3 regions of the Streptomyces sp. bgisy100 genome follow, and region 3 is predicted to be linked to each of the others. Evidence: predicted binding sites of a transcription regulator. Region 3 holds the regulator's gene; each other region holds the start of a gene.
What was found. Region 3 encodes HrcA, which represses chaperone genes, less so after heat shock. Its sites were predicted from a motif close to TTNGCACTCNGNNNNNCNGAGTGCNAA; they were not measured.
Positions count from the first base shown of each region.

Region 1 (2,263 bases), on a different contig from region 3:
AAGCGGGGGACCGTCCGGGCACCACGGTCTGTCGCGCCGCCGCGGGGCCGGCTCCCTGGCAGGATGCGGCGCCATGCAACTAGTACGACAAAATGAAAAAAATACTCATGGGCGTCGATTTCGGTCCACCACCTGTGCCGCGGTCCTGCTCCTGATCGGTGTGGTCGGCGGAGCCTGCGCACAGCCTCCCGATCGCACCGCACCGCTGCCCGGACCCGACCCCGGACCGGGACGGTCGGCGCCGGGCGCCGGACCCGCCGCCGCACACGGCCCCGAAGCCGCCGCACATGGCCCCGAAGCCGCCTCGCGCGGCACGGGGCGCCCCGGCCCGGCACCCGCCACCGACCGCACTCCCGTCCCGGCCGCAGCCGGGCGCCCGGCCCCCGCGGCGGCCCCGGACCTCCCCCGTGACCTGGCGATCTACGCCGAGAGCAGGCTGAACGCCCGGTCCGTCCGGCTGCGCGCCGCCCGGCACTGGGGCCTGCTCCGCCCGCCGGTCGCTCCGCCCGCCCCGCCCGTCCGCAAGGCGCGGCCGGCCACGCCGCGTTCCCTCTCGATGGGATCGGGCCTGCCACCGGTGTTCACCCGCGTGCCCACCTCGGACCGCGTCGTCTTCCTCACCATCGACGACGGCGGCCACAAGGACCAGGAGCTGATCCGGATGCTGCGCGAACTGGACGTGCCGGTGAGCGCCTTTCTCAGCGACTACGTCGTGCGCGACGACTACGGCTACTTCCGGAAGCTCCAGCGGCTCGGCGTCTCCCTGCACAATCACACGCTCACCCACCCCGACCTGACGGAGCTGTCCTTCGAGGACCAGTACAAGGAGATCTGCCGCCAGCAGCGGAACCTGGAACGGGAGTTCGGCGTACGGCCACGGCTGTTCCGCCCGCCGTACGGCAACTACGACCGGGAGACGCTGCTCGCCGCCAAGTCCTGCGGCGTCCGCGGCGTCCCGCTCTGGACGCAGGAGGCGTTCGCCGACCGCATCGACTTCGCCGACACCCGGGGCCGGCTGCACCCGGGCGACATCATCCTCACGCACTTCCGCGGCCGCGGGGAATGGGGCGGGACCATGGCCGACATGGTCCGCGAAGTGCTGCGCACCGCCACCGCACAGGGCTTCGCGGTGGCCAGGCTGGAGGACTACATCTGAGGGCCTCCCCTTCTGACACTCCGGATCCGTGCCGGGAAACAGGGCGTTCGGGAACGCGCCGGGCCCAGCGGCCGAGAGCCGCCCCCACTGCTCTGACCAGCGACAAGCAGGTCCACAGAAGGCCGGGCCGATGGCGGAGGGCCCTGCTCGGCCCGGCTGTGCCGGTGGGGCGCCCGGAGGTTCGTTGGCACTCTAGTTGACTGAGTGCTAACGCCGTCATAGTCTCAGCTTTGGCACTCTCCACTACGGAGTGCCAGCTACACAGCGACGGGCAGGTCCGGCACCCGCGACGACGGATCTACCAGGTCGCCACCTCAGACAGTTAACCCCGTGAGCTCTCCGAAGGGGGAGGTCGGATCGTGACGACCGCCAGCACCAAGGTTGCCATCAAGCCGCTCGAGGACCGCATTGTGGTCCAGCCGCTGGACGCCGAGCAGACCACGGCTTCCGGCCTGGTCATTCCGGACACTGCCAAGGAGAAGCCCCAGGAGGGCGTCGTCCTGGCCGTCGGCCCGGGCCGCTTCGAGGACGGCAAGCGCCTTCCGCTCGACGTGTCCGTAGGCGACGTCGTGCTGTACAGCAAGTACGGCGGCACCGAGGTGAAGTACAGCGGCGAGGAGTACCTCGTCCTCTCGGCTCGCGACGTTCTCGCGATCGTCGAGAAGTAATTCACCCACTGTTTTTTGATCTGCGCCCCGGAACCCGTGTCTGAACAACCGGGCGTCCGGGGCGCAGTTCGTTGAGAGGACATACGCAACCATGGCGAAGATCCTGAAGTTCGACGAGGACGCCCGTCGCGCCCTCGAGCGTGGCGTCAACAAGCTTGCCGACACCGTGAAGGTGACGATCGGCCCCAAGGGTCGCAACGTCGTCATCGACAAGAAGTTCGGCGCGCCGACCATCACCAACGACGGTGTGACCATCGCCCGCGAGGTCGAGGTCGAGGACCCGTACGAGAACCTCGGCGCCCAGCTCGTCAAGGAGGTGGCGACCAAGACCAACGACATCGCGGGTGACGGCACCACCACCGCGACCGTGCTGGCCCAGGCGCTGGTCCGTGAGGGTCTGCGCAACGTCGCCGCCGGCGCCTCCCCGGCCGCCCTGAAG
Region 1 covers NZ_JBYITE010000016.1:42,587-44,849, reverse strand. The annotation lists gene AC3EQ1_RS13855 (polysaccharide deacetylase family protein) at 74-1,156, shown strand; gene groES (co-chaperone GroES) at 1,516-1,824, shown strand; gene groL (chaperonin GroEL) at 1,916-2,263, shown strand, end outside.
Region 1: groES (co-chaperone GroES) is a predicted target of HrcA. The motif match lies at 1,341-1,367, and genes of this name have one in related genera.

Region 2 (2,263 bases), on a different contig from region 3:
GGCCGACGGCGGGCGGGCACCGCGCACCTCGGCCCTGGCCGTGCCGGGCGTCCGCGTGCTGGCGGCGGCCTTCCTGGGCATCGGTTCGGTGTTCGGCGGTATGCAGGTCGCCCTGACCGCCTTCACCCAGGACATCGGGGAGCCTGGGCTGAACGGCCCGCTGTACGGCGTCTTCGCGGCCGGCAACATGCTCGCTGGTGCGGCCTGCGGGGCCATCGCCTGGCGGGCGTCCGCACGGCGGCGCCTGCTGACGGCGTACGCGGCGCTGGCCCCGGCCTGTTCGGTCCTGTGGACGGTGCACTCGCCGCTGCTGCTCGGTGTCCTCGGCCTGCTGGTGGGCCTCTGCATCGCTCCGGCACTGATCACCGGATACACGCTGGTGGAGACGCTGGTTCCGGCGACCGCCCGCACCGAGGCCTTCACCTGGCTGACCGGGGCGGTCGCCCTGGGACAGGCGTTGGCGGTGACCGCGGCCGGCCAGCTGGCGGACCGGTTCGGCCCGAGTGCGGCGTTCACCGTCCCGCTCATCGGTACGTCTCTGGCGCTGCTGACCCTGGTGGTACTGCGCGGACGGCTGGTGCCGAGCCGGGACGCGGCGGCGTCCGCGGGAGGCCGTGGGGTGGTCGCCGGCTCCGCGACCCGGAGCTGGGACTCCGGGGACCGGGACGGCGCGGAGGCCGACGCACGCGTGTGAATCGTGCGCCGCGGAGCGTGGGCTCGGTCACCGTGAGGCCGGTCGCAGTGGACTGATCCCGCGGAATGCTGCACTATTGACCGTCGTTAGCACTCATCGAGTGAGAGTGCCAGGAGGAGCAAGTGCCGACCTATCAGTACCAGTGCACCCAGTGCGGTGAAGGCCTCGAAGCGGTGCAGAAGTTCACCGACGAGGCGCTCACGGAGTGCCCGAGCTGCGAAGGACGCCTGCGCAAGGTGTTCTCGGCGGTCGGCGTCGTCTTCAAGGGCTCCGGCTTCTACCGGACGGACAGCCGCGGCTCGTCGTCGAGCAGCACGACGAAGTCGTCGTCCGCCCCGGCCAAGAGCGACAGCTCGTCGTCGTCGGACTCCTCGTCCTCGGCCGGCTCTTCCTCGTCCTCCTCGTCCTCCTCCTCGTCGGCGAAGACGAGCAGCGGGACCGGCGGCGCGAGCAGCTCCTCCGCCGCCTGACGGCACCACCTCCGCCGCCCTGCCCGGCCCGACCGGGCGGCGCGGACGACGGACTCAGCGGACCCCGTGGCCTGATCCAGGCGACGGGGTCCGGTGCATGCCCGTGACAACCGGCCGGGGCCCCATAGGGTGATCCCATGGTCGAGACACTCAGCGCGCAGGCAGAGATAGGCGTCATCGGCGGATCGGGGTTCTACTCCTTCCTCGACGACGTGACCGAGGTCACGGTGGACACCCCCTACGGGCCGCCGAGTGATTCGCTGTTCCTCGGCGAGGTCGCCGGTCGCCGGGTGGCCTTCCTGCCGCGGCACGGCCGCAAGCACCACCTGCCGCCGCACCGCATCAACTACCGCGCCAACCTCTGGGCGCTGCGCTCGGTCGGCGTGCGCCAGGTGATGGGGCCGTGCGCGGTGGGCGGCCTGCGGGAGGAGTACGGCCCGGGCACGCTGCTCGTCCCCGATCAGCTGGTGGACCGCACCAAGACCCGCACCCAGACCTTCTACGACGGTGAGCCGCTGCCGGCGACGGCCGGTTCCACGCCCGCGGGAGTGGAACCCCGGGCCGCGCAGGTGCCGAACGTGCTGCATCTCGGCTTCGCCGACCCCTACTGCCCCGCGGGCCGGAAGGCGGCCGTGGCCGCCGCTCGGGGACGGGACTGGGAGCCGGTGGACGGCGGAACGCTGGTCGTGATCGAGGGGCCGCGCTTCTCGACCCGGGCGGAGTCGCAGTGGCATGCGGCACAGGGCTGGTCGGTGGTCGGGATGACCGGCCACCCGGAAGCGGTGCTCGCCCGCGAGCTGGGCCTCTGCTACACCTCGATGACGCTGGTCACCGACCTGGACGCGGGGGCGGAGACGGGCGAGGGCGTGTCCCATGAGGAAGTGTTCAAGGTCTTCGCCGCGAACGTCTCGCGACTGCGGACCGTGCTCTTCGACGCGGTGGGCGGGCTGCCGGAGAACGGCGACCGGGACTGCTTCTGTGCGCGGGCGCTGGACGGGCTGGACCCGGGGATCGAGCTGCCGTAGCGAGGCGGGCGGGGGTCGCGGTTGCCGGGGCGGGTGGGGCGGCTGTCGGTCGTGTGTCGGCGTTGCGGGTGGAC
Region 2 covers NZ_JBYITE010000027.1:64,835-67,097, reverse strand. The annotation lists gene AC3EQ1_RS19075 (MFS transporter) at 1-694, shown strand, start outside; gene AC3EQ1_RS19070 (FmdB family zinc ribbon protein) at 817-1,164, shown strand; gene AC3EQ1_RS19065 (S-methyl-5'-thioadenosine phosphorylase) at 1,302-2,189, shown strand.
Region 2: AC3EQ1_RS19070 (FmdB family zinc ribbon protein) is a predicted target of HrcA. The motif match lies at 781-807, and genes of this name have one in related genera.

Region 3 (2,263 bases):
GGCCGCGCCGGGTGCGGGACCGCGGCCCGCGCTGCGAGGCGGTGCCGAAGAACGCGTCCATGATGTCGGAGAAGTTGCCGAAGCCCGCGCCGCCGAAGCCGCCCGCGCCACCGCCTCCGCCGGCCTGCGAGAGCGGGTCCCCGCCGAGGTCGTAGACCTGCTTCTTCTGCGGGTCCGAGAGCACCTCGTAAGCGGCGTTGATCTCCTTGAACCGCTCCTGGGTCTTCGGGTCGGGATTGACGTCCGGGTGCAGTTCACGAGCCAGGCGCCGGAACGCCTTCTTGATCTCGTCCTGCCCTGCGTCGCGGCGCACGCCCAGTACGGCGTAGTAGTCCGTGGCCACTTTTACGACTCCGCCAGGATCTGTCCGACGTAACGTGCCACTGCGCGTACCGCTCCCATCGTTCCGGGGTAGTCCATGCGGGTCGGTCCGACCACGCCGAGTTTGGCGACTGCCTCGTCGCCCGAACCGTAGCCGACCGCGACGACCGATGTGGACGTCAGCCCCTCGTGGGCATTCTCATGCCCGATTCGTACGGTCATGCCGGAGTCCTTGGCCTCGCCGAGCAGCTTGAGGAGCACCACCTGCTCCTCGAGAGCCTCCAGCACCGGCCGGATGGTCAGCGGGAAGTCGTGTCCGAAGCGGGTCAGATTGGCGGTACCGCCGATCATCAGCCGCTCCTCGGTCTCCTCGACCAGCGTCTCCAGAAGAGTCGCCAGGACGGCGGAGACCGTGCCCCGGTCCTCCGTCTCGAAGGACTCCGGAAGATCCTGCACCAACTGCGGCACATCCGCGAACCGGCGGCCCACCACGCGGCTGTTGAGCCGGGCCCGGAGGTCCGCCATGGAGGTCTCGCCGAACGGCGCGGGGCAGTCCACCAGGCGCTGCTCGACCCGCCCGGTGTCCGTGATCAGCACCAGCATGATCCGGGCCGGGGCGAGGGAGAGCAGTTCCACATGCCGGACGGTCGACCGCGTCAGCGACGGGTACTGAACCACCGCGACCTGCCGGGTCAGCTGCGCGAGCAGCCGGACCGTGCGGCCCACCACGTCGTCCAGATCGACCGCGCCGTCCAGGAAATTCTGGATGGCCCGGCGCTCCGGCGAGGACAGCGGCTTGACGCCGGCCAGCCGGTCCACGAAGAGCCGGTAGCCCTTGTCGGTGGGGATGCGGCCGGCGCTGGTGTGCGGCTGGGCGATGTAGCCCTCGTCCTCCAGCACCGCCATGTCGTTGCGCACGGTGGCCGGGGACACGCCGAGGCCGTGCCGCTCGGTGAGCGCCTTGGAACCGACCGGCTCCTCGGTGCCCACGTAGTCCTGGACGATGGCGCGCAGCACTTCGAGTCTGCGTTCACTGAGCATGCGCACACCTCCAGTGGTGGTTCCGTGGGCCTCTGCCTGGCACTCGCTGCTTCTGAGTGCCAGCTTCCCCCGCCTCAGTGTACGGCGGGGTGGTGTGAGCAGGGCAAGGGCCGTCACCGCCGGTGTTGGCCGGACGGCGGGTCACGGTACCGCTCCGCCGTAGCCTCGTCGCATGGACCACACAACGGAAGAGCCGCGCTGGGAGATGCTCGCGCCGGGGGTCGAACGGCGCAGACTGCCCGTCTGGGACATGACCGCCGGGGTGGTGCACGGCCCGGACGCGGTGCTGATGGTGGAGGCCGGTTCGAGTCTGCGCGAAGGCGCGGAACTGGCCCGCCAGGCAGCGGGGTCGGCGGGCCGGAGGGTGACACATCTCGCACTCACCCACCCGCACTTCGATCATGTGCTCGGGATGGACGCCTTTCCCGGGGCGGAGGTGTACGCCGCCGTCGGCATGGACCGGCTGCTGACCTCGCGCCGGGAGCGGGACGCCCTGCGTGCCGACGCGGTGCGGCAGGGGGTGGACCCCGGCGCCGCCGCGGAGGCCGCGGAGCGGCTGGCGGCGCCGCACCACCTGATCAGCGGTGAGATGACGATCGCGCTCGGCGGCGGCCGGGAGGCGGTGCTGGTGAACGTCGGTCCCGGCCACACCGGACACGACCTGGCGGTGCTGGTGCCGGGGACCGGCGGGGCCCCGAGCGTGGTGTTCTGCGGCGACCTGGTGGAGGAGTCGGGCGAACCTCAGGCCGGGCCGGACGCCGTACCGGCCCAGTGGCCCGCGGCCCTGGACCGGCTGCTGGACCTGGGCGGCGAGGACGCGCTGTACGTCCCCGGCCACGGCGCGGTGGTGAATGCCCGTTTCGTCCGGGAGCAGCGGGACGAGCTGGCGGCCCGTTTCGGC
Region 3 covers NZ_JBYITE010000014.1:146,580-148,842, reverse strand. The annotation lists gene dnaJ (molecular chaperone DnaJ) at 1-343, opposite strand, end outside; gene hrcA (heat-inducible transcriptional repressor HrcA) at 346-1,362, opposite strand; gene AC3EQ1_RS12930 (MBL fold metallo-hydrolase) at 1,535-2,263, shown strand, end outside.